Regions from separate parts of the Pseudomonas sp. OIL-1 genome, predicted to be linked through region 1. Evidence: predicted binding sites of a transcription regulator. Region 1 holds the regulator's gene; the other holds the start of a gene.
What was found. Region 1 encodes LexA, which represses DNA repair genes until DNA is damaged. Its sites were predicted from a motif close to CTGTNTNNNNANACAG; they were not measured.
Positions count from the first base shown of each region.

Region 2: a site for LexA is predicted at 2,729-2,744, ahead of recN (DNA repair protein RecN). Genes of this name have one in related genera too.

Region 1 is NZ_CP048629.1:3,497,975-3,505,783, reverse strand. It holds gene topA (type I DNA topoisomerase) at 1-692, shown strand, start outside; gene G3M63_RS16270 (DUF6586 family protein) at 695-1,204, shown strand; gene G3M63_RS16265 (hypothetical protein) at 1,316-1,549, shown strand; gene G3M63_RS16260 (SulA-like leucine-rich domain-containing protein) at 1,577-2,080, opposite strand; gene lexA (transcriptional repressor LexA) at 2,110-2,718, opposite strand; gene G3M63_RS16250 (TetR/AcrR family transcriptional regulator) at 2,936-3,619, shown strand; gene G3M63_RS16245 (L,D-transpeptidase) at 3,676-4,161, shown strand; gene nagZ (beta-N-acetylhexosaminidase) at 4,238-5,224, shown strand; gene G3M63_RS16235 (S-methyl-5'-thioinosine phosphorylase) at 5,224-5,964, shown strand; gene G3M63_RS16230 (CsiV family protein) at 6,887-7,441, opposite strand; gene mfd (transcription-repair coupling factor) at 7,438-7,809, opposite strand, start outside.
Region 2 is NZ_CP048629.1:1,478,639-1,486,447, forward strand. It holds partial or broken gene G3M63_RS06925 (outer membrane protein assembly factor BamE) at 71-454, opposite strand; gene fur (ferric iron uptake transcriptional regulator) at 549-953, shown strand; gene recN (DNA repair protein RecN) at 1,032-2,705, opposite strand; gene grpE (nucleotide exchange factor GrpE) at 2,934-3,515, shown strand; gene dnaK (molecular chaperone DnaK) at 3,602-5,521, shown strand; gene dnaJ (molecular chaperone DnaJ) at 5,675-6,817, shown strand; gene dapB (4-hydroxy-tetrahydrodipicolinate reductase) at 6,829-7,638, shown strand; gene G3M63_RS06960 (hypothetical protein) at 7,754-7,809, opposite strand, start outside.

The sequences.
Region 1 (7,809 bases):
CTGCTGATGACGAAGAAGGCGAATCGCGGATTCTGCGTGCCAAGCGCCGTTGTCCTATCTGCTCCACCGCGATGGACAGTTATCTGGTCGACGAGACCCGCAAACTTCACGTGTGCGGTAATAACCCCGATTGCACCGGCTTCGAGGTCGAGGAAGGTCACTTCAAGATCAAGGGCTACGATGGCCCGGTTATCGAGTGCGACAAATGCGGCAGTGAAATGCAGCTCAAGACAGGCCGCTTCGGCAAGTATTTCGGCTGTACCAACGCAGACTGCAAGAACACCCGCAAACTGTTGAGAAGCGGCGAAGCGGCTCCGCCGAAGATGGATCCGGTGCCCATGCCGGAGCTGAAATGCGAGAAGGTAGACGACGTTTATATTCTGCGTGACGGCGCTTCCGGACTCTTCCTGGCTGCCAGCAAATTTCCCAAGAACAGGGAAACACGTGCGCCACTGGTCAAGGAATTGCTGCCGCACAAGTCAGAGATCGATCCCAAGTATCACTTCCTGATGGACGCGCCGGTTGCTGACGTTGAAGGCAATCCGACGGTCGTGCGTTACAGCCGCAAGACAAAAGAGCAGTATGTGCAGAGCGAAGTTGACGGAAAGCCCACCGGATGGCGCGCATTCCACGGCGACAAGGGCTGGGTTGTCGAAGACGGACGGACCAAGGCCAAGCGTAAAGAGGCTTGAACATGGCTAACGAAGTCTATACCCGAACCAATCAGGCATTGTTTTTCGCGCGCAAGGCGCTTGATGCGTGGCGTGAAGCGGAAGGCTCACAGGCATTTGACGCCCGGACTCAGGCGCTTTATCACCGAGAGCATGTGCTTTTCCACCTGTATCGCACGGTATTGGCCATGGTCCACGAAGTGGCGGACCGTTACCGTTGGCCGCTGTTGGAGCTGCGCACGGTAGAACAGGCGCTGGATGGGGAGGCGGCAAAGCGTTTCCCTGGCCCGGAGCTGGCCGAGCTAAGCGAGCTGGCCCGTGAACAGGATACCTGGTTGAGTAGGATGCTCGCCGGCTGGCTAGCCCTGCACGCGCCACCGGTGCAGGCTGGCAGCAAGCCAGAGGACGCCTCGTTGATAGCAAGCAGTGCCGTGACCGCTCGCGCCGAGTGGTCGCTGGCTGATGCTGATGACGCGGTGGGCGCGCTTAACGAACTGGTCAGCCGTTACCGTGACGGGATGGTGGAGTATTAATCTCCGCCAGTTGGTCCCGGTTTGTGGGGGCTGCTGACAGGCTCTGACAGGCCTAACGCGGAGCGGGTCTCGCCTGTGGTACACTGCGCGCCAGTAGCCAGGAGACCAGACATGCCTTCACCCTTTCTCGAAATAGTTGAGCTCCCCAACGGCAAGGTCGCGCTGCGACGTTCTGACGAGGACGGTGAGCCTTTGCTGGTCATCGAGTTCTCGCCCGACGCGAAGGATTTTCTGCAGGGTCATTATATCGAAGTTGCCAAGGCCATGATCAGTGCCGGAATGCAGGTGGCGGGGCAGGTTATGGAAGAAGACGATACCATCCCTGAGGATCGGGTCCTGCACTGACTGCTGTTGCCTGACAACGAGCGCGCTTCAGGCAGCTCTGGCTGCGTCGAGCCGCACGTTCAGGCTGCGGCAGTTGCCCTTGTGAGCCGCACCTTCCAGCATATTGGCCTCCCGCGCCCCTGTTGTCAGCCAACTGACCACCGTGTGACTGTTACCCAGCGCCAGAATCTCGCAACAGAAAGTCAGGCAGTCCATGCTGCGCTTCGGGCGGACGATCAGTATCTGGCTCGGGTCCAGCCCCGCTGAACGCAACCAGTTATGGCTCAGGTTCTCCGGCGGGTCGATCAATGTCAGCCAGCGCGGTGTTCTGGTCTGGCTCAAATCGCGCAGAACGGGTGCGAGCCATTGCATGCATTGCCGCGGAGCGCCATTCAGACAGATCTCACTGAATCCCGAATCCTCGTTGCTCTCGGTAGGCGCCGCTACTGGCGGCTGATTTATCAACCCCAGCGGTGCCTTGTAGCAAGACGCGAGCAGGGCGTTCTTGATGAGGTCAGACTGTTCGAGACGCGTTTCCTGGAAGTACGGCATGGTCAGCTCCTGGCGTAAACGGCAAATGGTTAGCGGCGTATGACGCCGACGCTCAAGCCTTCGATAATCAATTCCTGCTCGGCAAGATCGATGTCGATCGGCGCGAAGTCCGGATTTTCGGCAATGAGTGACACCTTGCGTCCTTTCTTCATGAAGCGTTTTACTGTGACTTCATCGTCTATTCGCGCGACTACGACCTGGCCATTGCGCGCTTCAGTGGTTCTATGCACAGCCAGCAGATCGCCATCGAATATGCCGATGTCCTTCATACTCATGCCTTTTACCTTGAGCAGGTAGTCAGCCCTGGGATGGAAAAAGTCAGGGTCCACCCGGCAATGGTCCTCGATATTCTCGACCGCCAGAATCGGGGCGCCAGCCGCAACCTGGCCGATGACCGGTAAGCGATCCTCGGCAGCATTCAGAGTTTCTGCAGGTAAACGAATACCGCGGGATGCACCGGGTATCATCTCGATAGCACCCTTGCGAGCAAGAGCGCGCAAGTGGTCCTCGGCGGCATTCGGCGACTTGAAGCCGATTTCCCGGGCGATATCTGCGCGGGTGGGCGGGTATCCGTGGGCATCCATGTAATCCTTTATAAAGGAAAGGATCTGCTGCTGCCGTGCGGTAAGCTTTTGCATTGGGTTGTGCCTGTTTTTTTATACAGTAGCTGTGATTATATACAGTTGATCTGCTAGTACAAGCTTGCGTGCGCGCAAACGCTTGCATCGAGCGGGCAGGTTGTTTAAAACGTAGCTCGATCAGAGGCTTCTCTTAACTGACGTATCCCGTGATGCTTGACAGTCACGACGTTTGAAACGTATGTTTCAAACACACGTTGGCGTCCTTGGAAACCAGATGGCCCATTCTGATACCGTTCAAAGAATTCTCGATGCTGCTGAGCAGTCTTTTGCTGAAAAGGGCTTTGCCGAAACCTCCTTACGGCTGATCACCAGCAAGGCGGGGGTCAACCTGGCGGCAGTGAATTATCACTTCGGTTCCAAGAAGGCGCTCATACAAGCGGTGTTCGTGCGGTTCCTTGATCCGTTCGTCTCGAGTCTGGAACGGGAGCTGGACCGCCGTCAGGAGGCTGCTGAGGAGGCAGACCCCAGCCTGGAAGAACTGCTGGAGATGCTGGTGCGTCAGGTTCTGACGGTCAAACCCCGCAGCGGTAATGACCTGTCCACATTCATGCGGTTGCTGGGTCTGGCTTTCAGTCAGAGCCAGGGCCATCTGCGCAAGTATCTGGGTGAGGTATACGGCAAGGTATTCCAGCGCTATATGGTGCTGGTATACCGGGCCGCGCCGCAGCTGCCTCCCGATGAGCTGTTCTGGCGGGTGCATTTCATGCTCGGAAGCGCTGCGTTTACCATGTCCAGCATGAAGGCGCTGCGGGCGATCGCTGAAGATGAGTTCGGCGTCCACCATAGCGTGGATCGTGTACTCCGTCTGATGGTCCCGTTTCTCGCCGCCGGTATGCGTGCCGACGGAAGTGCGGCGGCGCGCACAGCCGTGCCCGAGGGTCGCCTGGAAACGGTCTGATGGGCTTACCTCTCATGCTCTGATCCGTTATCGTGTGCACTTTCGCAGGGGCGCGCATGCAACTGGATCTGATCCACATATCGCTTTCTTCTCAGCAGCTGACCGGATATGCATCCGGTCAGCTGCTGTGCACGTTCCCGGTTTCCACCGCAGTCAATGGCGCTGGCGAGCGCGATGGCAGTGGGTGTACGCCGCGTGGTCTGCATCGGGTGCGCGCGCGCATCGGCGGCGCTGAGCCCCAGGGCACCGTGTTTATTGGCAGGCGGCCCACCGGCGAGATCTGGACGCCCGAACTGGCCAGGCAGCATCCCCAGCGGGACTGGATTCTTTCACGGATTCTCTGGCTGTGTGGCGAACAGCCTGGTTTCAACCGTGGCGGTACCTGCGACTCTCAGCGACGCTACATTTATCTTCACGGTACCGGCGATGACCAACCCATGGGCGTACCCTTGTCACACGGCTGCGTGCGGCTGCGCAATAGCGATATCATCGAGCTTTTCGACATGACTCCGGTCGGTTGCAAGGTCCAGATTGAAGAATAAGCCCCCGCAGCGTTCTGGTCGCTGCCATCAACCCCTTAGCTAGGCAGGAGTAATAGGATTGAATCAAGGTTCCCTGATGCTGGACGTCGCAGGTACCTGGCTGACTGCAGCCGACCGCGACATACTGAGACAGCCGGAAGTCGGCGGCATCATACTTTTTGCCCGTAATACCGAATCGCCAGTGCAAGTGCGCGAGCTGGTCAGAGCCATTCGTGCGGTGCGTCCGGATATGATCATCGCTATCGATCAGGAAGGCGGGCGGGTACAGCGTTTGCGTAATGGTGTATTGCGACTGCCAGCGTTAGGTGACGTGGCTGCGTTACCAGAACAGCACGCTGAACAGGCAGCCGCCGCAGCGGCCTGGGTCATGGCTACGGAAATGCTTGCGTGCGGAATCGATATCAGTTTCGCTCCGGTGCTTGATCTTGACTACGGGCGCAGCGCGGTTATCGGTAACCGCTCGCTGGGCGGGGATCCGCAGGCGGTAATCCGGTTGGCCACAGCATATATAAGCGGCCTCAGGCAGGCCGGCATGGCGGCGACCGGTAAGCATTTCCCCGGCCATGGGTGGGCTGAAGCCGATTCTCATTTTGCGTTACCGGTCGATGAGCGCTCGGAAGAGGAAATCCGGGCGTCAGATCTGAGACCCTTTGCAGCATTGGCCTCCCAGCTGGACGGAATCATGCCTGCTCACGTCGTGTATCCCGCTGTAGATGAACTACCAGCCGGCTTTTCGCGGCGGTGGCTGCAGGACATTCTGCGCGCCGAGATGGCTTTCGAAGGTGTCATCTTCAGCGATGATCTGACCATGGCTGGCGCCCATGCGGTGGGCGGGATGAGCGAGCGTGTCGATGCGGCGCTGCATTCTGGCTGCGATATGCTGTTGGTATGCAACGATCGTGGCGCTGCCGAGCAGGCGCTGGTATATGCGCAGCAGATTGGCGTACAGCCGCCGGGCAATCTTGAGCGAATGCTCGCTCGTCGACTACCCGGCGTAGAGTACAAATCGTCTCCGATATGGCTGCAGGCAACCAGCTTGCTGAAACGCCTGGAGCTGCTCTGATGGATAGCGTCGCGATCATAGGTGGTACCGGGCTTAGCCAACTGGCTGAGCTGCAGGTAACCGCCGAACTGGATCCATCGACTCCGTTTGGTCGAGCGTCGGGGCCGGTTATAAAAGGCTTGTTGGCTGGCCGCGAAGTGCTGTTTCTGGTTCGTCATGGTAATCCGCATCGTCTGCCGCCTCACAAAATCAATTACCGAGCCAACATCTGGGCCTTGAAAGAGGCGGGTGCCGATGCAGTCATCGCGGTAAACGCTGTCGGCGGCATACACAGTGCGATGGGTTCGGGGCACTTTTGTGTGCCTGACCAGTTGATTGATTACACCTGGGGGCGTGACAGCAGTTTTTTCGAGGTGGATCTCGAGCAGGTCACGCATATCGACTTCAGCTATCCCTACGACGAAAGCCTGCGGAAGAAGCTGGTCGGCGTAATGGCGCGCCAGTCGATTGCTCATAGCCCGCATGGCGTGCACGCGGTGACGCAGGGCCCACGTCTGGAAACCGCAGCGGAGATACGTCGGCTTCAGCGCGATGGCTGCGATATCGTGGGGATGACCGGCATGCCGGAAGCGTCTCTGGCCCGTGAGCTGGGGTTGCCGTATGCCTGTCTCGCGCTGGTCGTCAATCCCGCCGCCGGAACGCATCCGGAGTTGATCAGTATGGAGTCGATGGGGCAGGTGGTGGCCGATGGTATGGAGCAGGTCAAGAATATTCTGACTCGCGTGATCACTGAGGCCTGACTTTTTGTGTGTTCCGAGATAGCTTTCGCGAGAGCCGGGCGATTATGAGTTTGAGTTCGGAGTTCTGAGTTAGCTTCCGCGAGCCGACAGGGCTGCGCTGACGCGCTGCAAGTACGTTCTTGTAAGCTCGGCGATGACATCCCTGTCATCGAACGGTCATCGCAGCCCTGTCGTCTCGCTCCGCCGTGGAGATTCGCGTTGCCAGATGGCCAGTCTAAGTGTTTTCAAACTCTCAGCCGCACCAATGCCTGAACAAGCCCGCCAGCTGTCAGGGTAGAGCAAGTGTTGAAAAACAGGGATGTTTTCACCAAGCCCCAAGGATGGGTTTACGGCGTCTTGCGAAATCCTGGTAGCTGGCGGGCGATTGGACCCTGCCTATCAGCGCAGCTTTCAAGAGTTCGTAAACGAACCAGGGTGACGTGGAAGTCACTGTCGAGTGGCTAAGTGGAGTTGGGCTCCGCGAGCCGGCAGGGCTGCGCTGACACGCTGCAAGTACGTCCCTGTAAGCTCGGTGATGACATCCCTGTCATCGAACGGTCATCGCAACCCTGTCGCCTCGCTCTGCCGTGAAGATTTGAGTCGCTGGGCAGAAACCCAGAAAAGGGTTTTGAACTCTGCCTCACACCGACGCGAGATCAAGCCCGCCAGCTGTCAGGGTGGAGCAAGTGTTGAAAACAGGGATGTTTTCATCAAGCCCCCATGGATGGGTTGACGGCGTCTTGCGTAGCCCTGGCAGCTGGCGGGCGATTGACTTCGGAATGAATCGGTGAGGGGCTGCGGGCAATCCCCCCTAACAACCCCCCTTTGCAAAGGGGGGAACCAGGCTGTGCTGTCAGGTAGTTTGATGTTTGGGTCATGCTGAGTCTAATCAGACTTACCGCAACATGCCCATTGCTTGCTGGTTAGCAACTTCAGATCGGGCCTAGCGGCTAACGATAATCAGCATCCCCAGGCTTTGGTGATCCAGGTAATGAACCTCGTCAGGGCGCAGGCGGCGGCTCTGTTGCAGGCGTTCGCTGACCGGTTGACTGTCCGTCGAACTTGTTTCGTGGTTGACCCAGAAAGCGACGTCGGCCTCCAGAGTGTTAGCGCGGCTCAGGCTGACGACGCCCTGTACCGGATAAAGATCGAAGCCGGTCAGGTCGTCGCCCTTGGTCACCGCTACAGGCGTGCCGGCTGGCTGGGTCCAGGCTTTGTGAAACAGAATCCTGGAGCCCTGGGCGGACAGTTTTCGCGCCTCGTTGGCCAGGCGATGGCGGGACTCGTCGATAGGGCGCACATTGCTGCGGGTGGTGCTGTCCAGTTCTGCGGCGTCCGATTTCCAGTCCAGCTCGGGTCCGGGGCCCTCGACGATGCCGCTGCCAGGCTGAGTAAATAACACGACTTCGACGATGTAATCCTGCGCGCTGGCCAGCGATGTCACGCTGAACAGCAGCAGGAACAGCAGAGCATGCAGGGGAGAGGCGGGTCTGGTCATTTGCGTTTTCCTTTGGCTTGCGGTTCGGCTGGCGGTTTCTCAAGCCGTTCAATAAGCGCTTCGACTGTGTTGAGCCGCAGCTCAGCGTTGGCCATTGGCGCGCTGAAGCGAAACATTGTCGCGCCTTCCAGTCGATATCGCTGCGGATTGTCCTGTATCAGGCGCACCAGCACCAGTGGATCAACTGAGGTTTCGGCCGCAAATTCGAGCCTGCCGTGCTCCGCGCCCACATCTACCTTGCAGATGCCTAGCGGCTCGCAGCGCAGTTTGAGCGAGGTTATCCGGAACAGGCTCTTGACCGGGGCAGGCAGCAGGCCGAAGCGATCTATCATTTCTACTTGCAGATCGCGTAATGCGTCTTCGTCGTT
Region 2 (7,809 bases), 2.0 Mb from region 1:
TCGAGCAGGGGCTTGCGTGTTATTCGCCGGTACCCAATGGTGCACCGAGATCCACCGGATAGCTTTCAGTCGCTGGCGCCTCGTGAGCACGGCCACGCATGATGGCTTCGTCGCGGCTGGTTCCAGGCTGGAAGTCACCTGCCAGGCCAACCAGTTGATCGTTTTCGAAGGTCAGGCTAACGCGCTCCTGCTCGCGGGTGTCATGGCCGGCGCGCATGCTGTAAAGATAATCCCAACGGTTCGGCGCAAAGGTATCCTGGATCAGAGGGGTGCCCATGATGAACCGGACTTGCCGCGTGGTCATGCCAGGGCGCAGCTGGTCAATCATTTCCTGTGTGACGACATTGCCCTGCTGCACATCGATCTTATACACGCCGGGAAAGCCGCAGCCGGCCAGGCTCAGGGCAGAGGTACACAAAAGGACACAGAGGATTCGGTTCAGACTGTTTGGCATCGCGTGGTAACATCCACTATCGTGAGTCGGCTGAATGGCCTTGAATCATACCCGACAGATCCCGCCCTGCGAAGCGCTGAACGAGAAACTACCCATGGTTGAAAATCAAGAACTGCGGAAAGCTGGCCTGAAAGTCACGCTCCCCCGCGTCAAGATCCTGCAAATGCTGGATAACTCACCAGACCGCCACATGAGCGCGGAAGATGTCTACAAATCGCTGATGGAAGCGGGTGAGGATGTCGGGCTTGCCACCGTTTATCGGGTGCTGACCCAGTTCGAATCCGCGGGTCTGGTAGTTCGCCACAATTTCGATGGCGGGCACGCCGTGTTCGAACTGGCGGATGGCGAGCATCATGATCATATGGTGTGCCTGGATACGGGTGAAGTAATTGAATTCTACGACCCGGAAATCGAACGTCGTCAGCATGAGATCGTCAAGGAGCACGGCTACGAGCTGGTGGATCACAATCTGGTGCTGTACGTAAAGAAACGCGTCTGAAGCACGCTTTAGCGTGGCAGTAACATAGCGCCCTTTCTGTTGCAGGAAAGGGCGCTTGTCGTTTTGGGCTGCTCTGTTTTAGTCGGGGCTGACCAGAAGCTTGCGCGCGTGGGCGAGGGATTCCTCGGTCATGTCGATGCCGCCCAGCATGCGCGCCACCTCATGGATGCGGCCGTCACGGTTGAGGTTGTCGATGCAGGTGCGTGTCGATTTGCGTGACTGCTCCTTGCGAACAAACAGATGTTGATGCCCCTGCGCTGCTACCTGGGGCAGATGCGTCACGGTCAGAACCTGGCCGCGCGCGCCGAGCTGACGCAGCAGTTGACCGACGATTTCAGCTGTCGGCCCGCCAATACCCACATCCACTTCATCGAATACCAGTGTCGGCACCCGTGAGGTCTGGGCGGTAATGACTTGAATGCCCAGGCTTATCCGAGACAACTCGCCGCCCGAAGCTACTTTGGCCAAGGGCTTGGGTGGCTGGCCGGGGTTGGCGCTAACCAGAAACTCGACGCCTTCCAGGCCGTGGGGCGAGTATTCGTCCGCTTTGTTTGCTATCAGCTGAACCACAACCTGGCCGCCGGGCATGCCTAATTGTTGAATCTCCCGGGTGACCGCTTGAGCCAGTTTGTCGGCGGCTTTCTTTCGCGCCTTTGTGAGCTTACCCGCGAGCTCCCGATAATGAACACGAAAGGCGTCGAGCTCTTCGGCCAGTTGGCCTGAATCGGCGTGGCTTTGCTGGATGCTCTCGAGTTCGTCTATAAGTGTCTGTTGCAGGGCCGGCAGTTCGTCCGGATTGACTTTATGCTTGCGGGCCAGCTCATAAATGGTGCCAAGGCGCTCTTCAATCTGCTGCTGACGCACCGGGTCGGCTTCGAAATGGTCCAGGTAGCGGGTCAGTTCGCCAACCGCCTCTTCCACCTGGATCTGGGCACTGGCAAGTAAGGTGTTGACTTCTTCCAGACTGCGATGATTTGCCTGCAGACTGCCCATGCGTTGCAGGCTGGCGGTCAGCGACTGCAGCACGCTACCGCTGTCGTTTTCACTGCAGAGGTTGATCACTTGTTGGCATGAATGCAGGATCTGTTCGGCGTTGGCTAATTGCCGCTGGTCATTTTCCAGTTGATCGAGTTCACCGTCCTGCAGGCTGAGGTTATCCAGCTCTTCCAGCTGATAGGTCAATAATTGCAGGCGCGAGCTTTGTTCGTCGCCACGCTGGCTCGCCTTCACAAGAGCCAGCTCGGTTTGCCGGCAGCGTTGTGCAGCCAGTTGCACCTGGCGCGCCAGTTCACTGGCACCCGCGTAATTGTCCAGCAAGCGGCGGTGAGTGTCGGTCTTGAGGAGTGACTGGTGCTCATGCTGACTGTGAATATCAATTAGCATTTCGCCCAGCGCCTTGAGATGCTGCTGCGGGCAGGGGCTGCCGTTGATATATCCACGCGAGCGGCCTTCGGCTGTTACCACGCGGCGCAAAATGACGTGCTGATCTTCGCCTGCGAGATCGCGCTCTTCCAGCCAGGCGACAGCTTCTGGAATGTCGCTGATATCAAAGGTCGCCAGTAAATCAGCCTTGCTGGCACCGGGACGCACAGCGCCACTATCTGCCCGATCACCCAGGGTCAGCGCCAGCGCATCGAGCATGATTGATTTGCCCGCCCCCGTCTCGCCAGTGATGACCGTCATGCCATTGGCCAGCTCCAGTTCGAGGTGATCGACAATGGCGTAATTGTTCACCGCAAGATGTACCAGCATCGCCGTGCTCCCGGATAATAGGTCTGGTTATTTATACAGTAGTCTGTCTTTTACGTTCAAGTCCTCCCGCGATCCTTTTATCGGCGAGATCGAGGGGCTTGAATCGCAGGCGGCTGTCCCCATATATGGGATCAGAGACGAAAGTCTATTGATGCGGCATCGCAGCGACAATGCTCCGCAGCGTCAGCAGGCCGGCTAGGTACCCTTATTTATCGACAGGAGAGATTCATGGCGGACGAACAGAAGCAGGACCTGAACGATCAGGACCCCGAAGTCGAAGAGGTGCTGGAAGGCACTGATGCGGAGGACCTGGCTGCAAAGGTGGCCAACCTTGAAGAGCAGCTGGCTACTGCGCAGGATCAGGCTTTGCGCGCGGCCGCTGATGTGCAGAACGCGCGCCGGCGCGCCGAGCAGGAAGTGGAAAAAGCGCACAAGTTTGCACTCGAACGTTTTGCCAACGATTTGCTGCCGGTGCTCGACAGTCTCGAGCGAGGTATCGAATTGTCTGACCGCAGTGATGAAGCGCTAAAGCCGATGCGTGAAGGCATGGAGCTGACACTGAAAATGTTTGCCGACACCCTGGGACGCCATCAGATCGAAGCGGTACACCCTGAAGGTGAGCCCTTCGATCCCGAGCTCCATCAGGCAATGACCACAGAGGAGCGGGACAGCATGGAGCCCAACACCGTGGTCCGGGTGTTTCAAAAAGGCTACACGCTCAGTGGTCGCCTTCTGCGTCCGGCGATGGTGGTGGTGAGCAAGGCTCCCGCTGACAAGCCGGCATCGCCTTCGATCGACGAACAGGCTTGAAATTGAATCGAGTGACCCCACTAAGGGTTCATCAGTAGACAATCCCGCCGCGGGTATCACGCGGCACACAGATTCGGAGAATTTAGATGGGCAAGATAATCGGTATCGACCTGGGAACTACCAACTCCTGCGTAGCGATCATGGAAAACGGTACGGCCAAGGTAATCGAGAATGCTGAAGGCGGTCGCACCACTCCTTCGATCGTGGCCTATACCAACGACGGCGAGACTCTGGTCGGCCAGTCGGCGAAGCGTCAGTCGGTAACCAACCCGCAGAACACGCTTAACGCGGTTAAGCGTCTGATCGGTCGCCGTTTTGAAGAAGATGTTGTACAGAAAGACATCAAGCTGGTCCCTTACAAGATCGTCAAGGCCGACAACGGTGACGCCTGGGTTGAAGTGAAGGGCGAGAAGATGGCGCCTCCGCAAGTATCTGCCGAAGTGCTGAAAAAGATGAAGAAAACCGCCGAGGATTACCTGGGCGAGCCGGTGACCGAAGCGGTCATCACCGTGCCTGCTTACTTTAACGACAGTCAGCGTCAGGCTACCAAGGATGCGGGTCGTATTGCTGGCCTCGACGTCAAGCGGATCATCAACGAGCCGACTGCCGCTGCGCTGGCATACGGTATGGACAAGTCGCGTGGCGATTCCACTATCGTGGTGTATGACCTTGGCGGCGGTACCTTCGATATTTCGGTAATCGAAATTGCCGAAGTCGACGGTGAGCATCAGTTCGAAGTGCTGGCTACCAATGGCGATACGTTCCTGGGTGGTGAAGACTTCGACATGCGCCTGATTGACTATCTGGCCGACGAGTTCAAGAAAGAAAACGGTGTTGATCTGCACAACGATCCACTGGCCCTGCAGCGCCTGAAAGAAGCTGCCGAGAAAGCCAAGATCGAGCTGTCTTCCAGCAACCAGACGGACGTTAACCTGCCGTACATCACCGCAGACGCATCGGGTCCCAAGCATCTCAATGTCAAGGTGACCCGGGCCAAGCTGGAGTCGCTGGTAGAAGAGTTGGTCAAGCGCAGCATCGAACCTTGCCGCGTAGCGATGAAAGATGCCGGCCTGGACGTGTCCGACATCAATGAAGTGATTCTGGTCGGTGGTCAGACGCGCATGCCGCTGGTACAGCGCACCGTTGCCGAGTTCTTCGGCAAGGATCCGCGCAAGGATGTAAACCCGGACGAAGCCGTTGCCGTAGGTGCAGCGATTCAGGGTGCGGTACTGGCTGGCGATGTCAAGGACGTGCTGCTGCTGGACGTTACGCCGCTCTCTCTGGGTATCGAGACAATGGGCGGCGTGATGACCACGCTGATTGAGAAGAACACCACCATCCCGACCAAGAAGTCGCAGGTGTTCTCGACTGCTGATGATAACCAGACCGCGGTTACCATTCACGTGATGCAGGGTGAGCGTAAGCAGGCATCGCAGAACAAATCGCTCGGTCGTTTCGATCTCGCAGACATTCCGCCGGCTCCGCGTGGCGTGCCGCAGGTCGAAGTGAGCTTCGATATCGACGCCAACGGTATTCTGAACGTGTCCGCGAAGGACAAAGCGACCGGCAAGCAGCAGTCGATTATCATCAAGGCTTCTTCGGGCCTGAGCGATGACGAGATTGATCAGATGGTGCGCGACGCCGAGGCAAATGCCGAAGAAGACCGCAAGTTCGAGGAGCTGGTCACTACCCGAAACCAGGCTGATCAATTGGTTCACGCGACGCGTAAGACGCTGACCGAAGCCGGCGACAAGGCCACTGAGGAAGAGAAGACTGCAATCGAGACTGCTTTGGCTGATCTCGAAACCGCAATCAAGGGCGATGACAAGGCCGATATCGAAGCCAAGATCAATGCCCTGTCCGAAGCGTCCGGTCCGCTGGTGCAGAAGATGTACGCCGAGCAGGCGCAGGCTGCCCAGGGCGGCGAGTCGGAAGCAGATGCCGGCCAGGAAGGTGCGGATGATGTGGTTGACGCCGAGTTCGAAGAGGTCAAGGACAAGAAATAAGGCCTTGATCGAACGGCTTGACGACTGACTGCAGGCAACGCGGGAGCTATTCCCGCGTTGCTGTTTGTAACGGACCCTCGGGTCTGTTGACGTTTCGCAGCCTGCAGCTGTGAAACGTCAACAGAGCTTTGAATGAAGGAATGGGTAAAAACGATGGCCAAGCGTGATTATTACGAAGTGCTGGGCGTAGAGCGCGGCGCCAGCGATGCCGAGCTGAAGAAGGCTTACCGCCGCCTGGCAATGAAATTCCATCCGGACCGTAACCCGGACGATCAGACCGCAGAAGAGAAATTCAAGGAAGCCAACGAGGCTTATGAAGTTCTTACCGACGCCAACAAGCGCGCAGCCTATGATCAGTATGGTCACGCTGGGGTTGATCCGAACATGGGTGGCGGGCCTGGTGGCTTCGGCGGCGGCAGTGCCAATTTCTCGGATATTTTTGGCGATGTGTTCGGCGACATTTTCGGCGGCGCAGCAGGCGGTCGTGGTCGTTCCAACGTGCAGCGCGGCAGCGACTTGCGTTATACGCTGGAGCTTGATCTGGAAGAGGCGGTGCGGGGCACTTCGGTCACTATCCGTGTGCCGACTCTGGTCGCATGCGAGACCTGTGAAGGCAGCGGCGCCAAGAAGGGTACTAAGCCGATAACCTGTACTACATGCGGTGGCCATGGCCAGGTGCGCATGCAGCAGGGTTTCTTCTCGGTGCAGCAGACCTGCCCTCGTTGCCATGGCACGGGCCAGATGATTGCTGATCCCTGTAATGACTGTCATGGCCAGGGCCGCGTCGAAGAACAGAAGACGCTGTCGGTCAAGGTTCCTGCGGGCGTCGACACGGGCGATCGCATCCGGCTGGGAGGTGAAGGCGAGGCGGGTGTCAACGGCGGACCTGCTGGCGATCTGTATGTTGTGGTCTCGGTTCGCGAGCACAAGATCTTCCAGCGTGATGGCAAGAATCTGTATTGCGAAGTGCCGATCAATTTTGCTGACGCCGCGTTGGGCGGTGAGCTGGAAGTGCCGACGCTGGATGGCCGCGTCAAGCTGAAAATCCCGGAAGGCGCGCAGACCGGCAAACTGTTCCGTTTGCGCGGCAAGGGCGTAACGCCTGTACGCGGTGGTTCGGCCGGCGACCTGTTGTGTCGCGTTGTTGTCGAGACACCTGTGAATCTGACCAGACGCCAGCGCGAGCTTTTTGAAGAGCTGCGCGACAGTCTCGAAGAAGAAGGCAGCAACCAGTCTCCGAAGGCAAAAAGCTGGTTTGAAGGGGTGAAAAACTTTTTCGAGGACATGAAATTTTGACTGGGGCAGAAATGAGGCGCGTAGCGGTAATCGGTGCTGCCGGCCGCATGGGCAAAACGCTGATCGAAGCGGTCAGTCAGGCCGAGGGTGCGGCTGTTCTGACTGCCGCAATCGAAAGGCTCGGCAGTTCGCTGATCGGCGCTGACGCCGGCGAACTGGCTGGCGTAGGCCGGTTGGGGATCGCGGTAAGTGGCGCGTTAGAGGATGTGCTCGATGAGTTTGATGTGCTGATCGATTTCACTCATCCGACCAGCACTATGGTTAACCTGGCGCTATGCCGTGATGCCGGTAAGGCCATGATTATCGGTACTACCGGGTTCTCTGATGCGCAGAAGGCCGTCATTGCCGAGGCGGCGCAGGATATTCCGATCGTCTTTGCGCCGAACTTCAGCGTAGGGGTCAACCTGTGCTTCAAGCTGTTGGATATGGCTGCACGGGTCATGGGCGATGAAGCTGATATCGAGATTATTGAGGCACATCATCGACATAAGGTTGACGCACCCTCCGGTACCGCCCTGGGTATGGGTGAAGTCGTCGCCAAGGCGCTCGGTCGTGACTTGCAGAAAGTGGCCGTGTACGGGCGCGAAGGCCAAACTGGAGCGCGGGATCCCCAGGCCATTGGTTTTGCCACGGTCCGGGCCGGTGATGTGGTGGGCGACCATACCGTCCTGTTCGCTACCGAAGGCGAGCGCGTGGAAATCACGCACAAGGCTTCAAGCCGGATGACGTTCGCCAAGGGTGCGGTGCGGTCGGCTATCTGGTTGGCCGGACGGAAGGCCGGGCTATATGACATGCAGGATGTGTTATCCCTGCGTGATTGACGCCGCCTGCAGATAGAGCCGGGACGGCTCGTGATACTGATCCATCTGCAGGCTTTGGTAGCGCCTGTGCTCGGCAAGAGCCAAGGCGCTACATCCGGACCCGGACCGACCGGTCTCAGGCGTCGCGGTTGAGGGCGTCGCGGGAAAGGTTGTTGAGGGTGCTGGTGTTAC